Regions from separate parts of the Psychromonas aquatilis genome, predicted to be linked through region 2. Evidence: predicted binding sites of a transcription regulator. Region 2 holds the regulator's gene; the other holds the start of a gene.

Region 1 (12,745 bases), on a different contig from region 2:
TACAGATCCTCTGGTACTTGAATTGTCTGATCATATTATTTCTTAATTAAAGTATGGTTTTTTCGCCGTGAGGATGTAAATGGCAGCTAATGAGTAGTTTGAAGTAAACAGGGTTTTTTATGAGTAGATGTTAAAATTTTGTGACTATATGCATAAAAAATACGCTGATATCGTGTTTACTTTAATCTCTTTAAAAGAGATGGAATATTTTTGATATTGAATGGTCTTTTTAGAAATGTGATCAGCGTTAAGTTATTTTTTTCATAAATGGTTGAATATCCTTGTTTTATTGGGCATTTTAAAGGTTGTTTTTTGCTGCTGGTGGGTTTTATATTAGGTAATTTTGCCCAATCAAGGGCTATTTATATGGTTAGGAAAAAAGCTCTGTTTATTGATTAAATGTTAAATAAATGTAAATTTATTTTTATTTTAATCCTTTTTTAATTAAGTATCGGTAAGGGATTGTTTCAACTTGAGACTCTATGAGTTGGTGCTCCATAAAACGACAAAAACTTGGGATATCTCGAGTCGTCGCTGGATCGTCAGCAATAATCTCTAATAAATCTCCCGCTGCTAGTCTACGCACCGTTTTTCGAATGACCATTACTGGCTCTGGACAGCGTAAACCTAATGCGTCTAATTGTTTAATTGTTGTTTTATTTGTCATATTAATACCGCGTTTGATTCAAAAAGATAATATTAACATATCCCCTCTGTCTCAAGCATTAATATAATTGAAGAAGCGTTTGCTCCTTCAATTATATAACTAGCACTGTGTTGCCGTATTACAAACGTAATATTATTAGTTGGTGATAGTTTTTCTTAATAAAACCTGATTATCTAAAATTAAATTATTAGACCAAATAAATTGTGCATCTTGCGCTTCATTATCAAAAATATCGGTAAAATTAGTATATGATTTCTTATTATCAACACCGACAGTCTCATTACTAAAGGCAGTTGCAAACGGCCATTGGCTATCATCATAACCTTGTTTTTCCCAGCCAGTTGGTATTGCCCAATGTACGCCATATAAAGTGGAGGCATCATTACCTCCTTCTGTAGTACATTCTGTTGATAAGCGAGTAGTGCCTGATTCACTTAAACAACTTAAATCTGAAATCGGAGCGGTATAGTAGTTTTGTGCTTTCCAGCTATTATCTGTAATGCTAATTGTTTTATCGTTAGTATCTTTGAAGACAGCCACCAACCCAGCATCACCCGCATGTGCTGAAATACCACGGTTAGCTTCCGTCCCTGTCCCTAAATTTTCTTCCCAATCAACAGCTAATATTGCGATATCAAAAGGCTTTTTCACTTTAAATTTAATAATGTTGGAATTAAATTGAGTAAATGGAACGGGGTCTTTACCTACAGCAACGCCATTGATATACATTTCAAAATAGTTATCAGCAAATAGGTAAGCAGTGATCACTTCTCCATCTGCATCTATCTCTATGGTGTCTTGCGTAGTGAGTGCGGTTAAGGCTGATTTTGGATCGTTATAACGTTTCCCATAATCGTTGTATAAATCTGCAGCAAATGGCATTTTGTCATTGGTAAAGTTTACCTCAGCAGGTACTGTCCAAGTTGTATCATCGTTAATACTCTTAATCGTTCCTAGTTCAGCGACGCGACCACCTTGGGGGAATAAGTTTTCAGTAGTCGTTTCTGCTATTCCGTAGGTCACTGAGCCTGAACCTTTATAGTCAGCTGCACTTACAGTGCTAGTTGTATGTGTTTGATTGTGATAACAACCTTGTAAAAATAGGGTTAAGCCAATTAATGTGGATGTTAGGTAAATTTTCATCATCGTCATGCCTCTCTGCTTAGCGAAGTATTGATAACAATTATATTAAATTTAAGTGTTTATATTTGAGTAGGTTAGCACGGCTGAAGAATAACAATATGTATCAAATAAGGAGTTTTTAAAACAGTGCTGAAGGTTTTAATTAATAGATCCCATATAAAGCATTTTTAAAACAGTCGTGAAGTTTTTAATTAATAGACTCCATATAAGGCGTTTTTAAAACAGTGGTGAAATCTTTAATTGGCAGGCTATAAAAGAAAAAACCTACCTTTATCTATTGATAAAGGTAGGTTGGGAATAGTAAAAAGCTTATGGCAGATTAACCTGTATTACGAAGACCTGCTGCAATACCTGCGATCGTTACCATTAATGCTTGGTCTATATCTGGGTTAATTGTTTCATTCTCTTCACATGAGCGAGAGCGAGATAATAACTCAGCTTGTAACATATTCAGTGGATCTACATAAGGATTACGTAACTGAATAGACTCTTTGATCCAAGGTTGCTCTTGCATTAACTTATGATCAGGAATTGTTTCTAATACCGTTTCACGTGTTAATTTTAGGTTTTCACGTAAGCGTTCACCTAATGGCCATAGTGCTTTTGGTACTAAGCGCTCTTCGTAGAACTTAGTTAGCTCTTCATCCGCTTTCATGAATACCATTTCAAACATTTCTAAACGAGTATGGAAGAAAGGCCAGTTAACGTACATTTCACGTAGTAGCTCTTTTTTACCTTCATCTAATAACGTTTTAAGTGCAGAGCCTGCGCCAAGCCAAGCTGGTAGCATTAAACGGTTTTGACTCCAAGCAAAGATCCATGGGATTGCACGTAAGCTTTCAACGCCGCCATTTGGTTTACGTTTAGCTGGACGACTACCTAATGCTAATTTGCCTAGTTCTAACTCAGGTGTAACACTGCGGAAGTATGGTACAAAGTCTGGCTCGTCGCGTACAAAGTAACGATATTCTTCACATGATTGTTCTGCAAATTGTTGCATTAAATCACGCCATTCTTGTTTTGGTGCTGGTGGCGGAAGCAAGTTAGCTTCTAATATTGCTGCTGTATAAATGTTTAAGCTCTGGGCTGCAATTTTTGGTAGACCAAATTTAAAGCGGATCATTTCGCCTTGTTCTGTTACACGTAATCCACCTTTTAATGAACCAGGAGGTTGTGATAATAAAGCTTGTTGTGCTGGAGCTCCACCACGGCCGATTGTGCCGCCTCGTCCATGGAACAGTACAAGTTGAATGTCATTATCTTCACTAATTTTGATTAATGCTTCTTGCGCTGTGTATTGTGCCCAGTTCGCAGCCATTACACCTGCATCTTTAGCTGAATCTGAGTAACCAATCATTACGTGTTGCTCACCACCGATATATCCTCGGTACCAATCAACAGCGTATAGGCGTTGCATTACATCAGCTGCATTATTCAAGTCATCTAATGTTTCAAATAACGGAGCAACAGGAATACGGAACGGACAACCCATCTCTTTTAATAACAATTGAACGGCTAATACGTCAGACGCTTCACGTGCCATTGAGATAATGTAAATACCTAATGCTTCTGGATCCGTTTGCGCAACGACTTTACAAGTATCTAATACTTCTTGTACGTCAGCGGAAGGTTTCCAAAGTGTTGGAATAAGAGGGCGCTTACTATTTAGTTCTTGTAATAAGAAAGCTTGTTTATCCGCTTCGCTCCACGCATTGTAATCGCCAATGCCTAAGTAACGAGTTAGTTCAGATAATGTATCACCATGACGTTCACCATCTTGGCGAATGTCTAGTTTTACAAGATTAATACCGAAACAGTTTACACGACGGATAATATCTAATAATAAACCGTTAGCGATTGACTTCATGCCCATCTTCATTAGCGAGTGGTAGCATAACTCTAGGGGCTCTTTAAGCTGTTTAGTGGTTGTAATGATATCTTTTGCAGTACTATCGTGACCTTGTAATGTTGCACTTAAAGCCGTTAGGGTTTCTTTAAGTTCAGTACGCAATTTACGAAGTACAACACGGTAAGGTTCGTCTGCATCACCTACAATGGCACGTAATGTATCATCACAATTATCCATTGATAATTCAGTTGTTAACTGTTTGATATCTTCAAGGTATAAGCTAACCGCTACCCAGCGGCTTGTAATTAATACTTCTTTTGTTACTTCTGATGTTACAAATGGGTTACCGTCACGGTCTCCACCCATCCAAGACGTAAATTTAATTGGAGAAGCATCAAGTGGTAGTGAAATATCTAAACCATCTTGTAATGTTTTATCTAGCTCTCGTACGTAAAGCGGTACTGCTTCCCATAGGCTGTTTTCTATTACTGCAAAGCCCCATTTTGCTTCATCAACAGGTGTAGGTCGATTTTTACGGATGTCATTTGTATGCCAGCCTTGTGTAATCAATTGTTCAAGACGGACTAAAAGTAGATCACGTTCTTTATCTGAAATCTCAGTTAACTCTAAATAAGTTAAACATTTATTGATTGCAGTATATTTATTGATAAGTGTACGACGTGTGACTTCAGTTGGGTGCGCAGTTAATACCATATCCATGTGTAAGCCACTTACCGCTTCAGCAATTTTATCTTCTGTGATATCGCTATTTTTAATTTTAGTGATTAGTTGCTGTAGTGGTTCTGGCGTGCATACATCACCATCGCAATGGCGAGAGATACCATGAAATTGTTCTGCGATATTGGCAAGGTTTAAAAAATGAGTAAAGGCACGTGCCACTGGTAGTAATTCATCATCCGTTAAATTAGCGAGTACTTCTATTAATGTCTCGCCATCTTTGCTGTTACCTGAGCGTGAGGATTTAGATAATTGTCGTATTGTTTCTATTTTTTCAAGGAAGGCTTCACCGAGATGGTCGCTAATACTATTACCAAGTAGTTGCCCTAATAAACTTACATTGCTTCGTAAGTTTGCATATTGATCTGTCATCTTACTTCCTTATATTTGTAATAAAATTACACTTTTGATGTCGTAGAATTAAATAAAATACCATAACGAAAGGCCCAGTCAATGGAGTTGTCTTTGCGTTTAGTTATTCTATTTCAATTCTAGTTTTGGAATTTTATTCCTTATGTAACAAAGTTACACAAAGAATAAGGTTAATATTTAAGCACAATAATGAGCGATTAATTTACTGACCAATGCTTGTGTTGGCTTTACAAATGAAAGGTCTAAATACTCATTAGGTTGATGTGCTTGGGCTATATGTCCTGGCCCTAATACGATCGTGTCGCAGCCTAGTGCTTGGATAAAAGGTGCTTCAGTACAATAATTTGCACTGGTTGCTTTATTGCCAGTATAAATCTCAGCTTGATTAATTAAATCTGAGTGTACAGGACATTCATACGAGGGAATCGGCTCGTGTAAATGAAACACCTCAATGCTATCGGGATATCTTTTTTCAATTTCAGTTAGCGCTTGTTTTACAGTAATAAATAAGTCACTGGTGGTGACGCCTGGAATTGGGCGCATATCGATATGTAATTCACAACAGCCACAAATACGGTTAGGGCTATCACCCCCCGAGATTGCACCAAAGTTTAATGTTGGATAAGGCACTTCAAAGTGAGGGTTGTGATATTTTTCTTTGAAAGCTTGTTGTACTAGTTTTAATTCAGATAAGACTAAATGCATGATATCAATAGCATTTACTCCTTTATCCGGATCAGAACTGTGCCCTGTTCTGCCTGTGATACGGATACCTTCGGACATATGGCCTTTGTGCATAACGACAGGAACTAAACCAGTCGGCTCGCCAATAACCGCATAATCAGGCTTAAACTGCTTTTGCTCGGCGATTTGTTGTGCACCTGACATTGTAGTCTCTTCATCTGCTGTTGCAAGAATACGTAATGGTTTGGATAACTTATCAAGTTCGATGCTTTTTAACGCCTCAATAACAAAAGCAAAAAAACCTTTCATATCGATAGTACCTAAGCCATACAAACGGTTGTCTTTTTCAACAACTTTAAAAGGATCTGTTTCCCAGCCTTTTTCATCATAGGGAACGGTATCGCTATGGCCAGCTAACAATAAACCACCATCGCCTTCACCCATTGAAGCTAATAAATTAAACTTCCCAGGCGCACCTTTAACTTCCGTTATTTCAGTGCTAAATCCTAGATCAGAGAGCCATTCGGCAAGTTGATTGATAACTGCTTGATTACTTTGATCCCATGAACTATCACTTGAGCTAATAGAGGGTAACTTTATAAGGCCTTTATACAGGTCCATAAATGCTGGTAATGACATACTATTCCTTTAGATTCAGGTGGTAATATCGAATTTAAGATTTTTGCTTGTGTAACTTTTTGGGTTTTAAAAATTAACCCGAAAAATTAAAAGTAACTATGATTTTGATGATTAAGCAGTAAAACCATTCTATGCCTTATTTAAGTTCAAATTAAAGCACTTTTTACATATTCAATTGAAATAACCATTTTAAATGGGCTAAATTTATTTTTTTTATAACTTATTTGAGTATGCTTTTAATAAAAAAATGATTTAATATCAACTTATTAAATGGCTTTTAATTCATGATGTTATGGGTTTTATAAATCTATTCTCAATTGTTGCTGATGGATTATTTTATCGCGGATAGCGTCATCTTACTATTTTTTGTATATTTATTCATGTTTATTGAATAAATAGTCACTTTGATTTAAAATATCGCTTTCGGCAAGGAATGCTTTTTATTTTTATCGCCGTTTGAATTTATTTATGATGAATTAAGTTAATAATGAAACAGGAATTTTCTTTATGTTAAAAGCAATTGTAGTGGGTGCTAGTGGTTACACTGGAGCAGAATTAGCGCAATTTTTAACGCGTCACCCAAGTATTGAGCTATCTGGTTTATATGTTTCTGAAGGTAGTTTAGATAAAGGAAAAAACATCTCTGAATTATACGGCAGCTTACGTGGTTTAGTGGACTTACCATTACAACCTTTAGGCGTAAGTGGTATTCAATCTGCTTGTCAGGGGATTGATATTGTTATTCTTGCTACAGCGCATGAAGTTAGCCATGATTTAGCACCTCTTTTCTTAGCTGAAAATACAGTTGTATTTGATTTGTCGGGTGCCTTCCGTGTTCAATCATCAGGCTTTTATGATAAATACTATGGCTTCTCACACCAATACCCAGATTTATTAGATAAAGCAGTATATGGATTAGCTGAATGGAATGCAGAACAAGTAAAAGAAACTGATCTTATTGCCGTACCTGGTTGTTATACAACTGCTTCTTTGACAGCATTAAAGCCATTATTTAATGCTGGTCTTATAAAAGAAGGAATAAAACCAACGATAAATGCCACTAGTGGTGTAAGTGGCGCTGGTCGAAAAGCCAGTGTCGTTAGTAGCTTTTGTGAAGTTAGCTTGCAGCCTTATGGTGTCTTTACACACCGCCATAAACCTGAAATTGATCAGCATCTAGGCACTGAAGTTGTTTTTACCCCACATTTAGGTAACTTTAAGCGTGGTATATTGGCAAGTATCAATGTGGTACTAAACGAAGGTGTTACACTTGAGCAGGTCAATCAAGCTTATCAAGACGCTTATGCAGATAAACCGATTGTACGTTTAATGGATGGCACGTTACCGGCACTTAAGAATGTTGTTGGGACACCATTCTGTGATTTAGGTTGGGCTGTTGAAGGGCAGGACTTAGTGGTCTTTAGTGCGATTGATAATTTATTAAAAGGTGCCTCTTCACAAGCAATGCAGTGTATTAATTTACGCTTTGGTTTCGATATTACTACTTCTATTTTATAAGATAGGTTAGCAATGACTCAAACACAAAAAAAGCCACTATTAATTAAAATTGGTGGCGCAGTATTAGAAAGTGAACAAGCACTTACGAATTTATTTTCTGCATTAACTGAATATCTAGCGATAGAAAAGCGTCCATTATTAATAGTGCATGGCGGCGGTGTAATTGTTGAAGATGTTCTTAGTAAAATGAATATTAAGAGCGAAAAGAAAAATGGTTTACGTATCACTCCATTTGATCAGATCCCTTATGTTGCTGGTGCATTAGCTGGTACATCAAATAAATTATTAATGGCAAAAGCCTTACAAGCTGGATTATCAGCGGTGGGTTTATCATTAGCAGACGGATTCAGCTGTTCGGTTAAGCAAATGGATCCAGATCTCGGCGCCGTTGGTATTTGTAGCCCTAATAACCCAACATTAATTAATAGTCTGTTAGCAGGAGACTTTTTACCTGTTATCTCATCAATTGCGATTGGTGAAGATGCAAAACTATACAATGTAAATGCAGATCAAGCAGCGATCGCTATTTGTGAATTAATTGGTGCCGAATTAGTTTTCTTATCCGATGTAGATGGTGTATGGAATGCTGATAAACAAGTGATTGCAGAATTAAACACTCAACTTGCTGAGCAGTTAATAACTGAAGATGTTATTAAAGATGGCATGGCTGTGAAGGTGAAAGCGGCATTACAAGCTGCTGATGAACTAGGTTATGTTATGTTGGCAAGTTGGAAAAACCCAGAAAATTTAGTCTCATTGCTTGCAGGTAAAGCAGTGGGTACAAAAGTAATTAAATAAAGTAGAGAGTTAAGATGGAAAATTTATTAACGGGTATGGAAATGACTCAGCAGCAGGCACTAGACCTGATTGCTCTGGGTAAAGATTTAAAAGCAAATCCAAGCAAGTATGCTCAATCACTTGCAGGTAAGAGTGTCGTGACTTTATTTGAAAAGCAATCATTACGTACACGTGTTACGTTTGATATTGGCGTTAATAAATTAGGTGGCCATGCTGTTTACTTAGACCAAACTAATGGTGCAATGGGTAATCGTGAAGATGTTAAAGACTTTGCGGCTAATATTTCTCGTTGGGCTGACTGTATTGTTGCACGTGTATTCGATCATAAAACAATACTTGAATTAGAAGAGCACTCAACAGTGCCTGTTATTAATTCTCTATGTGATTTATACCATCCTTGTCAGGGGATGGCAGACTTTTTAACTATTTCTCAAAATTATGATGATTTAACTAAAGTAAAATTAGCGTATATTGGAGATGGTAATAATGTTACTCATTCTTTGTTCATTGCTGGTGCGATTTTAGGTGCAACGGTAACTGCTGTTTGTCCTTTAGGTCACAGCCCAGATGCTCAAATTTTGAAAAAAGCAGAAGAAATCGCTAAAACAACAGGTGCGACTATTACTGTTACAAATAATATCGATGATATTAAAGGTTATGATGTTGTCTACGGTGATACTTGGTTATCAATGGGCGATGAGACACCATTAGAGCAAATTAAAGCTAAGTTTATGCCATATCAAATTAATCAAGAATTACTTGATCAAACAGGTATTAAGCATATCTTACATTGCCAACCAGCACATCGTGGATTAGATATTACATCTGATGTGATGGATGGTCCTGCTTCATTGATTTTTGATCAAGCAGAAAATAGAATGCACATTCAAAACGCTATAATGCTTACCCTAATAAATAAATAGAAATAATTGAGAAAGGAAAACAATTAATGAGCAAAGTTAAAAAGGTAGTTCTCGCTTATTCAGGCGGCTTAGACACATCAGCGATTATTCCATGGTTAAAAGAAACTTATGATGATTGTGAGATCGTAGCGTTTTGTGCCGATGTAGGTCAAGGTGCTGAAGAGTTAGTTGGTTTGCATGAGAAAGCAATCGCTTCAGGTGCATCTGAATGTCATATCGTTGATCTAAAAGAAGAGTTTGTTAAAGACTATATTTACCCAACGATCGCATCTGGTGCAGTTTACGAAGGTACTTATTTATTAGGTACATCAATGGCACGTCCAATCATTGCTAAAGCACAAGTTGAAGTAGCATTAAAAGTTGGTGCTGATGCAGTTTGTCACGGTTGTACAGGTAAAGGTAATGACCAAATCCGTTTTGAAAGCTGTTTTGCTGCTTTAGCGCCTGAGCTACAAGTAATTGCACCATGGCGTGAGTGGGATATGGTTTCTCGTGAAGATTTACTAGATTACCTTGCAGAGCGTAATATCGAAACAACGGCTTCAGCAACTAAAATCTATAGCCGTGATGCGAATGCATGGCACATCTCTCATGAAGGTGGTGAATTAGAAGACCCATACAATGAGCCAAGTAAAGGTGTTTGGACATTAACAGTTGATCCGCTTGATGCACCAAATGAGCCTGAATACGTAACACTAACAGTAGAAAATGCACGTGTAACTGCTGTTGATGGTGTTGAACTATCGCCATACGATGCGTTAATGCTACTAAATGAAAAAGCAGCTGCACATGGTGTAGGTCGTATCGATATTACAGAAAACCGTACAGTGGGCATGAAGTCTCGTGGTTGTTATGAAACACCAGGAGGTACTGTAATGGTAACAGCTCTTCGTGGTATTGATGAGCTAGTACATGATAAACCATCTCGTCGCTGGCGTGACCAAGTGGGCCAAGAGTTTGCTCACTTAGTTTATGATGGACGTTGGTTTACACCTCTATGTGGTTCTTTATTAGCTGCATCTGAGTCATTAGCAAAAGATGCTAACGGTGAAGTTGTTGTTCGTCTATATAAAGGACAAGCAGTAGCGGTTCAGAAAAAATCGCCAAACAGCTTATACTCTGAAGAGTTTGCTACATTTGGTGATGATAACGTTTATGACCAAAAGCATGCTGAAGGTTTCATCCGCTTATATTCACTATCTAGCCGTATTCGTAAGCTTAATAGTAACAAATAAGTTCAAAATGCTATAAAATTCCTGCGGCGATTATTTTTTCGTCGCAGGAATTTCTATTTATAAGCGTTTTAAAATTAAAAATACTTATAAATAGAATGAGTAATATTATTAATCCCTTAACGAATGGATTTGGTCAATGGCCAAGTCAGAATGGAGTAACAAATGGCACTATGGGGCGGACGTTTCAGCCAAGCGGCAGATACAAAGTTTAAATTATTTAATGATTCATTGAAATTCGATTACCGTCTTGCTGAACAAGATATTATTGGCTCAATCGCATGGTCTAAAGCTTTATTATCAGTAGATGTTCTGAATGCAGATGAACAAAAAAGCATTGAAGTTAGTTTGAACGAATTATTGGTGTCAGTGCAAGAAAACCCAGAGCAAGTATTGCAATCAGATGCTGAAGATATTCATTCATGGGTCGAAGGGCAATTAATCAATAAAGTGGGTGATTTAGGTAAAAAATTACACACTGGCCGTAGTCGTAATGACCAAGTTGCAACAGATTTAAAACTATGGTGTAAAAAAACAGCGCAAGAATTAATTGTTCACCTTGATGGATTAGAATCAAAGCTTATTGAACTAGCAAGAATTCACCAGGGTGTTATTTTACCGGGTTATACGCATTTACAACGTGCACAACCAGTGACATTTTCGCATTGGTGTTTAGCTTATTTAGAAATGCTCGAGCGTGATCATAGCCGTTTAGAAGGTTGTATCGAGCGCATGAATACTTGTCCTCTTGGTAGTGGTGCATTAGCAGGTACTGCTTATGAGATGGATCGTACTGCCTTAGCGCATTCACTTGGTTTTGAAAGAGCAACAAGAAACAGTTTAGATTCTGTATCTGACCGAGATCATGTTGTAGAGCTAATGAGTTGTGCAACGTTATCAATGGTGCATTTGTCACGTATGGCTGAAGATCTTATCTTTTATAACAGTGGTGAGTCTGCTTTCATTGAAATGTCAGATTTAGTGACCTCTGGATCTTCATTAATGCCACAAAAGAAAAACCCAGATGCGATGGAGTTAATCCGTGGTAAATCAGGGCGTGTCTTTGGTTCATTAGCAGGAATGTTAATGACATTGAAAGCATTACCATTAGCTTACAATAAAGATATGCAAGAAGATAAAGAAGGCTTATTTGATGCTTTAGATACTTGGGGCGATTGTTTATCAATGGCAGCAATGGCATTAACTGACCTTAAAGTAAATGAAGAGCGCACTAAAGAAGCTGCACAAGGTGGTTACTCTAATGCAACAGAACTTGCCGATTACTTAGTTGCTAAAGGTATCCCTTTCCGCGAAGCACATCATATTGTTGGTGTTGCCGTTGTCGCTGCAATTGAAAAAGGCGTTCCTTTAGAGGACTTAACGGTTGCGGAGTTTAAAGTATTCTCTGAAGTTATCGAAGATGATGTTTATCCAATATTAACATTAGAAGCAACATTAGCAGCTCGAAAAGCATTAGGTGGCGTTTCTCCTACACAAATAGAGTATGCATTAACATCTGCTGAAGAGCGACTAGCGTCAAGAGATACCTCTGGTATTGTGATTAGATCGGCACGTTTGACTGATATTGAGCGTATTGAGTCGATGGTAAATCATTGGGCTGAGAAAGGTGAAAACTTACCTCGTGATAAAGCTGATTTAATAGAGTCATTAAGTGAGTTTGTTGTTACTGAGTTAGAGGGGAAAGTAACAGGTTGTGCTTCTGTTCATATTTATGACACTGGCTTAGCTGAAATTCGCTCTTTAGGTATTGAACCAGGTTATGAAGGACGTGGTCAAGGCAGTGCATTAGTAGACTTGTTGGTGAAACGTTCAGAGAAGTTAGAGATTAAACGTTTGTTTGCTCTGACACGTATGCCGGAGTTTTTCATGAAACTAGGGTTTAGTCCTGAAAGTAAAACGACTATGCCAGAAAAAGTATTGAAAGATTGTGCGATGTTTGTAAGTCAACATGCAACAGATCAAAAAGCATTAGAGTTAAATTACAAAACAAGTATGTTATTACATAAATCAATGGGTAAAAATTAACTTTTAGCCCTCTATTATAATTAAGGGTGTATCTTCACAAATACACTCTTAACTAATATCTCTACTCTTCCATGCGTTAACCACTCTATTTTATCTATAAAGAATCAATTGTGTTTCTATAGTAAAGGAGAGAATT
Region 2 (12,745 bases):
TAACCATTGAGCAAACTCTGTAGGCGTTGTTTGTTTATCTATCTGCTTTTCAATGACTTGAATAACACTATCAATGCGTTGTTGGTGATACTTTAACGATAAAGCCCGTAGACTTATAAAACCACCAATAAGCAGCAGAGCAATGCAAGTAAGCACAATCGTACTGGTAATAAATGTAAACTTATTTGTAAACTTCATAACATCCTTGTCATAAATTATTTTTAGGTAGGGAAAGCCAGTACTTCATCTAAAATTTTCACTCACATAGTGACGAAATTGTTATAATATTTGCTTTTATGTTTTTCACCACTTTCAGCTTTTAAAAAAGCTGCAATAGGAAATAATAATGGCACTTAACGCTACTCTATCCAATCCAAGCCAGGTTTTACAACGTAATGAATCCTTATTTTCAGGGAAATCCATTTTAGTCGCAGGTAATATCGATGATCATTATCCTATTGAATTGCAGACAATAGCATCATCAAGTTGCTTTTGTTTTAATGATTTTCGCTACTATGAAAAATTAAAAGATAAATTACAGCCATCAGAAGTACAGTTTACCGCAAATTATCAACCAAAAGAAAAACAAAATAAGTTTGATTTATTATTAATTTATATTCCTAAAGCTAAGGCTGAAATTGAATACTTATTAGCGAATCTCACCCCTCACTTAACAGAAGATGCAGACATTGTTTTAGTAGGTGAAAAAAAGTGCGGCATTAAAAGTGTGTCTGGATTGTTAAAACCTTATTCAGATAACAGTAATACAATTGATTCTGCACGCCATTGTAGTGTTATTTACGCTCAGTTAAACAAAACGGTTAAACCTTTTGTACAAGCCGACTGGATAAAAGAGTATCAACTCAATATCGATGATATCTCATTAACTGTTTGCTCACTGCCTGGCGTATTTAGTTTTGGTGAATTGGATAAAGGTAGCGAACTGTTACTTAAAAACTTACCTAATACACTAGAAGGTGAAGGACTAGATTTTGGTTGTGGGGCAGGCGTACTGTCTAGCTACCTTTTGAAAAAGCATAAGCAGTTAAAAATGGATTTAATTGATGTCAATATTTATGCAATAGAAAGCGCTAAACTTACTTTAGAGAAAAATACATTGAGCGCAAATGTATTTGCATCAGATGTCTTTTCACATGTAAATAAAGAATATGATTTACTACTTTCAAATCCACCTTTTCATTCAGGTCAAAAAACAAATTATGATGCAGCGGAAACATTCATAAATCAATCAATTAACTTTTTAAAGAAAAAAGGAAAAATGACAATTGTAGCGAATAAGTTTCTGAGATATGAGCCTCTTTTAACAGCTACATACCAAAAATTCTCTGAAGATACACAAAACAATAAGTTTAAAGTATTGAGCTGCCTCAAATAATCTAAAATAAAACGTATTAAAGCCTCCATTTTTTGGTAATGTTATGATATTGAAATTTAACACTTATTGAATAGTTAATATTTAATATATTTATAAATATGTAATACTATAGACTTAGTACTTCTTATTTAAACATCTATGTGGAGGCTTTATGGCTGGCATTTTAGCTATGATTCTTGCTGGGGGAGAAGGTTCTAGATTATTTCCATTAACTCAGAACCGAAGCAAGCCTGCCGTGCCTTTTGGCGGCAATTATCGATTAGTAGACTTTGCATTGAATAACTTCGTAAATGCAGATTTAATGAATATTTACGTACTCACTCAATTTAAGTCACAATCACTCAACCTTCATTTACGCCGGGCATGGCGACTTGCTGGCATTTCAGGGAGATTTATTGAAGCTATCCCTGCACAACAACGGGTAAATAAAAACTGGTACTCTGGCACAGCTGACGCTATTTACCAAAACTCAAGCTTTATTGAGAAAAGTGAAGCAGATCATATTTGTATTTTTGGTAGCGACCATATTTATAAAATGGATGTCCAGCAAATGATTGACTACCACAAAGATAAAGGTGGAGAGTTAACCGTAGCAGCCATTCGAGTACAAAAACAGCAAGCGATTCATTTCGGCATTATTGAGATTGATGAAGAAGGCCATATGATTGGCTTTTCTGAAAAACCATCGGTCGAAGAAGCAAAAACAATCCCCGGTGACCCAGATCATGTACTTGCCTCTATGGGAAACTATGTGTTTAAAACGGACACATTATTAGAAGAACTACGTGAAGATGCTTTTGCAGAAGATTCGAGTCACGATTTTGGTAAGGACATTATTCCTAAACTGTATAAACAAGGCAAAGTGTTTGTTTATAACTTTAGCGATAATAAAATACCAGGTGAGCCAGAGCACGCATATTGGCGAGATGTAGGTACTATCGACTCCTACTGGGCGGCGCATATGGATCTGTTAAATGATGATCAACCTATTTCGCTATATAATAAACATTGGCCACTGCATACCTATCATCCCCCTTTTCCACCAGCAACATTTAGGGACCAAGGTAGCTCTGAAAGCTATGTTTATAAATCTCATATTGGAGCGGGATCATATATAAATGGTGCTAATATTAAGAATTCAATCTTAGGTTTTAGAAGCCACATATGTACCGATGTAATGGTTAATGGCTGTATCTTCCTAGGCAACGCTAAGATAGGAAAAGGTGCACGTTTAACTAATGTGATATTAGATAAAAATGTAGAAGTCGCTCCAGGTACTGTTATTGGTGAAGATCTAGAGCAAGATCGTAAAAAATTTACCGTCTCTGATAATGGCATTGTCGTTATTTCAAAAGGCAGCCGCGTTGGATTTTAGTCATAACCAGTAAATAAACATGACTAGTAACGATTTATTATATTATTAGCAGAGGTTTTCTCATGGCAAAAGTTTTATCAATGATTCTAGCAGGTGGTGAAGGCTCTCGTCTTTACCCCTTAACTCAGTCTCGCACCAAACCTTCGGTGCCGTTTGGTGGAAGTTATCGTTTAGTTGATTGTGTGCTTAATAATTTCGTCAATTCAGATTTATTAAGAATATATGTTTTAACACAATTTAAATCTCAATCACTCAATACTCACTTGCAAAAAGCATGGGAGATCAATAGCTTTACTGATACCTTTATCGATGCCATTCCAGCGCAAATGCGTACCGGTAAAAATTGGTATAGTGGTACCGCTGATGCAATCTATCAAAACTTACAATTTATCGAATCCGACCATGCTGAGATAGTCTGTATTTTTGGTAGCGATCATATTTATAAAATGGATATTCGACAGAAAATACAATTCCATCAAGCAAAAGATGCCATTCTTACTGTATCTGCAATTCGTTTACCTAAAGAGCAAGCCTATCACTTTGGTGTTATTGAAGTAGATGAAGAAGGGAGAATGATTGGTTTTGTTGAAAAACCTGACGTTGAAGATGCTAAAACCATCCCGGGCGATCCAGATCATGTACTGGCATCAATGGGAAATTATGTTTTTAAGTCTAAAGAGCTCCAAGAAGAATTGATTCGAGATGCAGCAGATGAAAGCTCTAGCCATGACTTTGGTAAGGATATTATTCCCCATTTAATGCCAACGGGTAAGGTCTTTGTTTATGATTTCACGACTAACAAGATAGCAAATGAAAATGGTGAAGCCTATTGGCGCGATGTAGGTACTATTGAGTCATATTGGGAAGCTAATATGGATTTAGTAAAATCAAATCCTCCTATCTCTTTTTATAATACAGCTTGGCCAATGCATACTCATTACCCTGCATTACCAGCGGCCAACTTTCAAAACAATGGCGATACAACTTGTTCTATTAGACGCTCATTGATATCGGATGGTACGTTAGTAATCGGTGCAAGTATCAGAAAGTCAGTGATCGGCTCAAACTGCTTTATTAAGCAAGGCACTCATATTTACCAATCGGTTTTATTAGGAGACACTAAGATAGGTAAAAATTGTGAGATATCTAAAACCATTATTGATAAAGATGTTGAAATCGCCGATGGTGTCGAAATTGGCATTAACTTAAGCGAAGATAAAAAACGCTTTACCGTTTCTGATGAAGGAATTGTTGTGATTCCAAAAGGTGCTAGAATCGGTTTCTAATTGATACTATGATTTAAAAATCGCAATAGTACGGTTTTTAAATCATTACACACGGCCTAAATAAAGGAGTTCCAAGTGGATTCTCAAAAATTAAAAGTTCTATTCATTTCTTCAGAAGTAGAAGGTTTCTCAAAAACAGGCGGGCTTGCAGATGTTGCTAAAGCTCTGCCTTTAGAACTCAGAAATCTAGGCCATGAAGTTATTATCATCACTCCATTTTACCGTACCATAGCGCATCAAGAAGATGCTAAACAAGTTCATGAGCTTACGCTACATACAGATAACTCACGACCTGATATTCATTTTGCAGTACAGCAATTATCACTAGATGGTATAAAAGTACTAGCAATTGATAATGCGCATTATTTTGACCGTGCTGGTTTATATGGCGAAGAGAATAATGCTTATCCTGATAATGGTGAGCGTTTCGCTTTTTTCAGTTTAGCGGCATTATTAACTTCATTAGCAGAAGACTTTGCTCCTGATATTATTCACTGTAATGATTGGCATACTGGCTTAGTCCCTTATTTATTAAAAACCCGCTTTTATGAAACACCTCATTTTGCTCATTCCAAAACGGTTTTAACAAGCCATAACTCTGCTTACCAAGGTATTTTTGATAAATCACAGCTAAACTTAATACCAGAAATTAGTGGGTGTATGGATCAGCGCGTGCTGGAAAATTACAGTTATATTAACTTCTTAAAGGTTGGTGTTATTTATGCCAGCAAAGTAAATACTGTGAGTCCTAACTATGCAAGTGAGTTGTTAACACCATTAGGTTCTCATGGTATGTCTGATCACTTTATTGAAAGAATCCATGACTTTGAAGGCATCCTAAATGGTTGTGATTATAATGATTGGAGTCCGGAAAATGATAAATTAATTCCCTTTAACTTTGATAGTCATGACCTCAGCGGTAAAGAAAAGTGTAAAGTTGCATTACAAAAAGAAGCGGAATTTGAAGTAAGTGATGTGCCTATGTTTGGTATGGTATGTCGTTTAACTGACCAAAAGGGATTCGGCTTAATTCTGCCTGTATTAGAACGATTTTTAAAACATAATGTGCAATTTGTGCTGATAGGATCTGGTGATCCTTCTATCACAGGGCAATTAAACGCCCTTTCAGAGCATTACAAGGATAGGTTCAAATTTATTAATACCTATAGTAACCGATTATCGCATCTCGTAGAGGCTGGCTCAGATTTCTTCTTAATGCCATCAATATTTGAACCGTGTGGTTTAAATCAATTATATAGCCTTGCGTACGGTACATTGCCTATTGTACGTGCTGTTGGTGGACTAAAAGATACTGTAATCGATTACGATCAAGACCCTGACAATGCAAATGGCTTTATGTTTTATGATCCAAATCCAAATCAATTCCTTAACATCTTACGTCGTGCTTTATTGCTGTACATTGAGCACCCTGAAGAGATGTTACGTTTAAAACAACAAGCGATGCGTTCTCACTTCCATTGGTCAGATTCAGCTAAACACTACCAACGATTATACTTACGAGCATTAGGCAGAGGTTAGTCTTTAACATTCGCTATCTTCACTAAATAAAAAGCCATTCAATCGTTAATTCTCTAACAATTGAATGGCTTTTATCATTGAACCTGATTAGCTAACTTAATTACTAATTAATGACCTGTCCACTTACCTAAGTTTACTAAGCTAAGTTTACTAAGCTAAGTTTACTAAAAATGGGTCTCGAGATAACTTTTGCTGATTATCTGGTGTAAACCAACCAATTTTTGAGGACAAGCTAACAACCTCTCCAATGATCATTAATGTCGGCCCTTCCAAACCACCTCCTAACTTAGAAAGTTCAGATAACGTACCGGTAATCACTTGTTGTTGACTCGTGGTACCTTTGTTAATCAGAGCAACCGGGGTGTTAGCATCACGTCCATTGGTTAATAGGTTACTTTCAATCTCTTCAGCTCGTAATAACCCCATGTAAACAACCAAGGTTTGATGTGCCGTCGATAAAGCTTTCCAATCAAGATCTTTACCATCTGCTTTTCTATGACCTGTCACAAAGGTTACTGATTGAGCATAATCACGATGTGTTAAGGGAATACCAGCATAGGTACTGCAACCTGATGCAGAAGTAATCCCAGGGACAACTTGGAAAGCAACACCTGCTTCTACTAACTCTTCTAATTCCTCTCCACCGCGACCAAATATAAAGGAGTCTCCACCCTTAAGACGAACCACTTTTTTGCCCTGTTTAGCCAACTCAACTAACATTTCATTAGTTCTAGATTGTTGAACTTCATGCTTTCCTGCAGCCTTCCCTACAGAAATAAGGTCTGCATCTCGGCGCACCAACTCTAAAATTTCTTTTGATACTAGCCTATCATAAAGTACGACATCAGCTTGTTGCATTAATTGTAATGCTTTTAGTGTCAATAGAGAGGGATCACCAGGCCCAGCACCAACTAATGCAACATCGCCTTTAGCTACTTCTTCTGTTAGGTTTTCTTCCATTAATTGTTGCGCTTTTTCAGTTTGTCCTTTTTGCAATAAGCCGGCTAAATCACCATTACCAAATAATTTCTCCCAATATCGACGACGTAAAGACTCTTTGGAAATCACTTGTTTTACACGGTGTCTAAATTCACCCGAGATCTTTGCTAGGCGACCGATATGCATCGGTAATAATGCTTCTAAGCGTTCGCGAATAAGGCGTGCTAGTACAGGTGCACTACCGCCACTAGAAATAGCAACAACGATAGGTGAACGGTCGACAATGGAAGGCATAATGAAGCTACATAATTTAGGTTCATCGACTACATTCACTAAAATCTGTTTTTTCTCTGCTAATTTAGCAACATGCTCATTAATATGATCTTGATTAGTAGCTGCAATCACCAACCACTTACCGTCAATAAGCTGATCAGTGAACAATTCATTAATAATAGATATTTGATTATGCTGAGCTTTTTCTAATAACCAATCACAAATATCAGGTGCACAAACCGTAATAGTTGCATTTGCTTTTAATAATAATTTAACTTTTCTTGCGGCAATATCCCCACCACCAACAACTAGGCAGTGACGGTTTTCTAATTTAGTAAAAATAGGAAGATAATCCATATATATCTCGTGTAAGGGGTCCATTAGGACACTATAAAGAATATTTGACTTACTATAAATAATTTTAAGTTTATTATTTATGACGTTAAAGTCTATAAAAACGATCTGAAGATAAGCTTAACACTATTAATTTCAATGAATAATCAGTATATCATCAGATAAATTTACCTAGTAATACCAATTATATTAAATAAGTGATCTAAATTTTGCGCAGAAAAAATGACTTAGTTTAAGGCGTAATTTGAGTTAAATAGTTGTTCTATTTGCGAAAATTACAACGAAGAAATAAGTTATTTTAGCAAGTAAAATAGATCAGTTAATTAGTGTGATTGGTATAAGTTAAACTAAATACGCTAAAGTTGAATGTTTATATAATACTTAGTTATTTTATTCCATGTATTACAGACACAAAAAAGGCCAGTAAACTGGCCTTTAACATCAGATATATTTATCGTTAAGACTAGCTATTGATAAAATCAACACCTTCTTGAATATCTTTGTTTAATGTTTCTAACATGTCGTTTTTCGCTTTTTCTTCAAAAGCAGATAACTCACCGTATGGTAGGATTTCAGAAACACCGTTAACACCTAAACGTACAGGGTGTGCAAAGTATGCAGCATCGCCATCAGCAACGTCTACGTATGCGTAATCTACAACGTCTTCGCCTTGTAAACCTTTAACTAGAGATAAACAAAAACGAGCAGCAGCAGCACCCATTGATAATGTAGCAGAACCGCCACCCGCTTTAGCATTTACAACTTCAGTACCCGCATTTTGGATACGTGGAGTTAGTGCTGCAACTTCTTCTTCAGTGAAAGTAGCACCTTCAACTTGAGAAAGAAGAGGTAAAATAGTTGTACCTGAGTGGCCACCGATTACTGGCACTTTAACGTCGCTTACGTTTAAGCCTTTAAGCTCAGCAACAAATGCTTCACTACGGATAACATCAAGAGTCGTTACACCAAATACACGGTTTTTGTCGTAAGTTCCTGCTTTTTTGAATACTTCAGCAACAATCGGCACAGTACCATTTACAGGGTTAGTGATTACACCAACTAATGCTTTAGGACAGTTAGCAACAATACCTTCTGCTAACGTTTTGATGATACCAGCATTTACTGCGAATAAATCAGCACGGTCCATACCTGGTTTACGTGGCATGCCCGCAGGAATAATTACGATATCAGCGCCTGTTAATGCAGCATCTAATGCATCAGCACCAAAACCTGCAACTTTAACAGCCGTTGGGATGTGTGATAAATCAACTGCTACACCAGGAACAACTGGAGCAACGTCATACAATGCTAATTCAGAACCAGCCGGTAGTTGAGTTTTTAATAATAATGATAACGCTTGACCAATACCGCCTGCAGCACCAAGAACAGCAACTTTCATATTTTTCTCCAATGAAATAAATCTTAAGTATATATAATGAACATATCTATTCTAAAGTGAATAAATACGCATAGGTAAAACATGTTAAATAATTGTGACAGATGTAAAGAATAAGCTATATTTGTGCATAAATCTTATTCTTTTTTATATTATATAAATATAATTTAATGAAAATACTTCTTAAAAACTTCTTCATAGGTACCATTTTCGGTAATGAGCTTTAAACCTTGATTTAAACGCTCTCTTAAAATGTCATTGCCTTTGTCTACAGCAATGCCATAACCAGCTGAAAACTGCCCCATAAAAACATCTTCTCGACGAGAGATAACTAATTGAGAAGGTTCTTTTTGTTTATCTAAAAACGTCTTAATAACTGCGAAGTCAGCAAATACAGCGTCGATTTTTTGACGTTGTAAATCCTCTAAAGCCGCTTTAGAAGAGAAATAAGGAACGATATAGCTGTCTTGACTTTGTTGCGCTTTGACCAGGTAGTTTTGATGTGATGTATTGGCTTGAACACCAATAAACTTGCCTTTTAAGGAAAGTTGGCCATCAAACTTTTCTCTGCTGATAAACGCAGGCGCAATCTTGTAATAACTATCACTGAAATCAACTACTTTGGAACGTTGATCGGTTATGTCTAACGCAGCAATAACAGCATCATATCTTTTAAAAGGTAACATAATTAATAAGTCGTCGAAACGACGATGTTCAAATGTACATTGTAAATTAACCTGTTCACAAATAGCCTTGGCAATATCAATATCAAACCCCTGTAGTTTATTATCTTCAGTAATATACTCGAATGGGTAGTAATTAATATCAGTGGCAAACTTAACCTTCATTTCCTGTAAGGCCAGTACATTGAATGAACTAATGCATAACAAACAAATTACTATAAGTTGCCTAATAAATAAATGCATTATCAAATACCTTTAGTCTCGACGTTTTTTAGAGCAAACCTTAACAGAAGTAGTATTAATAAAATAGTCATAAGCAAAACAGCCTATTAAGCAAATAGTTGTTTACGGAATATCTGTACACTTTTCAATCAACAATGTTTTGTTTTTCAAAAAAATGAATAAATATGCAAAAAAAAGTAACATTTATGCTGTTAACTAGTATCTAATTTAGATTAAGATAGGAGCCTAATTATAAGGTATCAATAGGAATAAAAAATGCGTCAACCATCTGAATTAATGGATTTCTTCAAAGAGCTTCTTAAAGAGGAGCATTTAAGCTCTCAAAGTGAAATTGTAGATGCATTAAGTGAAGCTGGTTTTAAGCAGATTAACCAATCAAAAGTATCACGCATGCTAAGTAAAACAGGCGCGGTTAGAACTCGTAATGCAACGGGTGATATGGTTTATTGTCTACCAGTTGAGCTAGGCATTCCAACAACAACTAGCCCACTCAAAAACTTAGTCGTCGATATTGATAGAAATGATAGCCTAATCGTTATTCATACCAGCCCCGGTGCAGCCCAACTGATTGCTCGATTATTAGATTCAATGGGTAAAGCGGAAGGCATATTAGGCACCATTGCTGGAGATGATACCATTTACATCGCACCAACTAATACCCAAAAAATTGAACAAACATTAGCAGTAGTACACAAACTGTTTGATTAATCATTTCATTTTTAATGCGTTGATACAAAGAAATGTATTTAAATAGTTAGCGCTATATTTACCTCGCCTATTAGATTACCGCCTGATCACTGGGACACAGTTCAGGTGCGATAAACAATGAAATGCTGACCTTTCAAATAATCAATGAAATTAATCAATGGTATTTCCCTCTACAGGTAGCTGATTAAACATTCGCTATAATCACAAAATACTTCTACAGTTATAAGCAGATTACTTTGTAAAGTGGCAGGTTATTATGCTTAAAGCACATGCATTTTCTTTGATTGAATTATTGATCAGTTTGGTGATTGTCACTCTGCTTGCTAGTGTTGCTTATCCCTCATTTCAAGATGTCATCATTAAATCGAGAAGAAGTGATGCTCAAAGTGAATTAATCAAAGCACAAATAGCACAAAGTAATTACCGAATACTGCACTCAAGTTATACAGATGATGCAAATATAATTGGGCTACCTAGCAATGACCCATATTATATTTTCAATCTTGTTTCAGCTTCGGCTAACAACTATTTAATAAAAGCAACAGCAAAAGCCGAAAGCCTTCAATACAAGGATAAAAGTATTTGCCGTGTTCTTTTTGTTGATCAAAATAGTAATAAAACAAGTGATGGTATTACAGATAATACTATCTGCTGGTGAGATTAATCACCGATATCAATTCAATATCGGTGATTAAATTATACGAGGAAAAACTGTTTTTTAGTAGCTTGCAGTAAGCTCTTTATCTTTTAAAAACACCATAGGCTTGCCTAATACATGTTGATAAATAACATTATATGCTAAGACATTTTGTACATAAGCACGCGTCTCATAAAAAGGAATCGTATCTATCCAACTATCTACTGGAATGCCTTTTTGACCACTTTTCTTGCTCCATCTATCAACACGATGAGGGCCGGCATTATAAGCCGCAGTCGCAAGAACACGGTTACCATCGTAACGTGTTAACAGCTCATTAAAGTAGCCAGTTCCAAGCTGAACATTAATTTCACCTTGATCCAGTTGCTCTACATTATTATATTCCGTCAACCCAATTTTCTTCGCTGTTGCTGCAGCGGTCTTAGGCATAAGTTGCATATAACCACTTGCACCTACAGGTGATTTAGCATGCTCATCAAAACTACTTTCACGACGTGTAATCGCATAAACATAAGTTTCTTCTAAATCATATTTTTCTGCCGCCCCTACAAATAATTCTTTTTTGGCATTAGGGAAGCGAATCGCGAGTGCATTCCAGCTTTTAGAACTAATAGAAGCTAATACCGCTAGATAAGGCCAATCATGGTTGTAAGCATACAACCCGAGTTGTAATTGTTTCTCGACAGATTGGCTATTTAACAAACGATACCATTGGTATTTAGCATCCTTATAAGATTCATGGAATAACAGCTCTCTAATCACCGCTAGCTCATCATCTAATCCGCTAATTGTAGATTGCTCATCTTTAATGATTTCTTCGTTTAATGACACTTCAATACCTAATTTTTGAGAAGCAATAAAACCATGGAAGTTACGATTCTTTGCTACTTCTTGGTATAGCTTTTTAGCTGCATCATTTTTGCCAGCATTTTCTAGGACTTTGGCTTGCCAATATTTCCATTCAGATGAATTTTGCGCTTCAGTAGGTAGCTGGGTTAACCAAAAATCAATGTTTTTCCAATCATTTCTTTTTATCGCATAACGAATACGCTGCTCAATTAAAGAAACATTACCCAGAGGACCTAACTCTTTATCTAACCAGGTAAAGTATTGACGTTTGTTACGCTGCACAATAAGTGTTGCAAACTGTGTTTTAAGGCGTTTATTTTCATCAGCATTAAATGGCGTTTTCTTATCAAACTCAGCGTACATTTTCATTGCTAAATCAAAATCTATTTTTGATAGACGTTGTAATGTTGGTACTAAAAAGCTAAAGCTTTTCACATTACGCGAAGAGAATAATACTGTATCAGTGATTTGTTTCGGGTCTTTTTGTAATTCGTATAATAAGCTCGCCGTTGATGAATTTGCTTTATCCATTCTAGCAATTAAAAAGCGCATTAAACCTTGCTTATTCTTTTCATAAGCTAACTGGAAGCGTTGCCAAATATCATCTTGAGTTAATTTTTTATCCTTTTGATAAAAGACATAAACATCATCACAAGCATTCGGTAGTGATGTGCTTGATAACCAATATTTTTGAGCGTCAGGCCATGCTTTATCACTTTTACCTGTCGCAATCGATGCTTGTAAGTAATGACATTTCAAAACTGAATTATTTGGCATAGTTGGGTAAGCAGTTAAAAATTGTGTCCAATTTTTTTGGCTCGCTAAATAAAATAGATAAGAACGCTGTAAATTATCACTAACAACTTTAGTTTTGTGCGTATCAATAAAGTCTAAAACTTTCTGGTCGCCAACACTGCTTAAATTTGCTTTTAAATAGTTATATTCTGCAAGGTAAGTAAGTGGGTAATCTTTAATTTGTTCAATATTTACGTTGGCTTTCTGCCACTGTTTTTGTTCTTGCAATGCAATGGTATCGCTAAAAATAG

The links. The regulator ArgR, encoded in region 2, controls arginine synthesis, uptake and breakdown. The targets are predictions, from matches to a motif close to ANTGAATANNTATTCANT.
Region 1: a site for ArgR is predicted at 6,479-6,496, ahead of argC (N-acetyl-gamma-glutamyl-phosphate reductase). Genes of this name have one in related genera too.

Annotation. Positions count from the first base shown of each region.
Region 1 is NZ_JBAKAZ010000015.1:202-12,946, reverse strand. Features, by position in the region: gene tusA (sulfurtransferase TusA) at 425-667, opposite strand; gene V6256_RS05770 (hypothetical protein) at 803-1,813, opposite strand; gene ppc (phosphoenolpyruvate carboxylase) at 2,130-4,769, opposite strand; gene argE (acetylornithine deacetylase) at 4,947-6,092, opposite strand; gene argC (N-acetyl-gamma-glutamyl-phosphate reductase) at 6,600-7,610, shown strand; gene argB (acetylglutamate kinase) at 7,623-8,408, shown strand; gene V6256_RS05745 (ornithine carbamoyltransferase) at 8,423-9,331, shown strand; gene V6256_RS05740 (argininosuccinate synthase) at 9,358-10,566, shown strand; gene argH (argininosuccinate lyase) at 10,729-12,609, shown strand.
Region 2 is NZ_JBAKAZ010000002.1:13,570-26,314, reverse strand. Features, by position in the region: gene V6256_RS00625 (EAL domain-containing protein) at 1-198, opposite strand, end outside; gene rsmC (16S rRNA (guanine(1207)-N(2))-methyltransferase RsmC) at 347-1,396, shown strand; gene glgC (glucose-1-phosphate adenylyltransferase) at 1,548-2,771, shown strand; gene glgC (glucose-1-phosphate adenylyltransferase) at 2,834-4,057, shown strand; gene glgA (glycogen synthase GlgA) at 4,133-5,596, shown strand; gene cysG (siroheme synthase CysG) at 5,747-7,165, opposite strand; gene mdh (malate dehydrogenase) at 7,626-8,561, opposite strand; gene V6256_RS00590 (transporter substrate-binding domain-containing protein) at 8,726-9,484, opposite strand; gene argR (transcriptional regulator ArgR) at 9,740-10,192, shown strand; gene V6256_RS00580 (type IV pilin protein) at 10,449-10,850, shown strand; gene V6256_RS00575 (transglycosylase SLT domain-containing protein) at 10,911-12,745, opposite strand, start outside.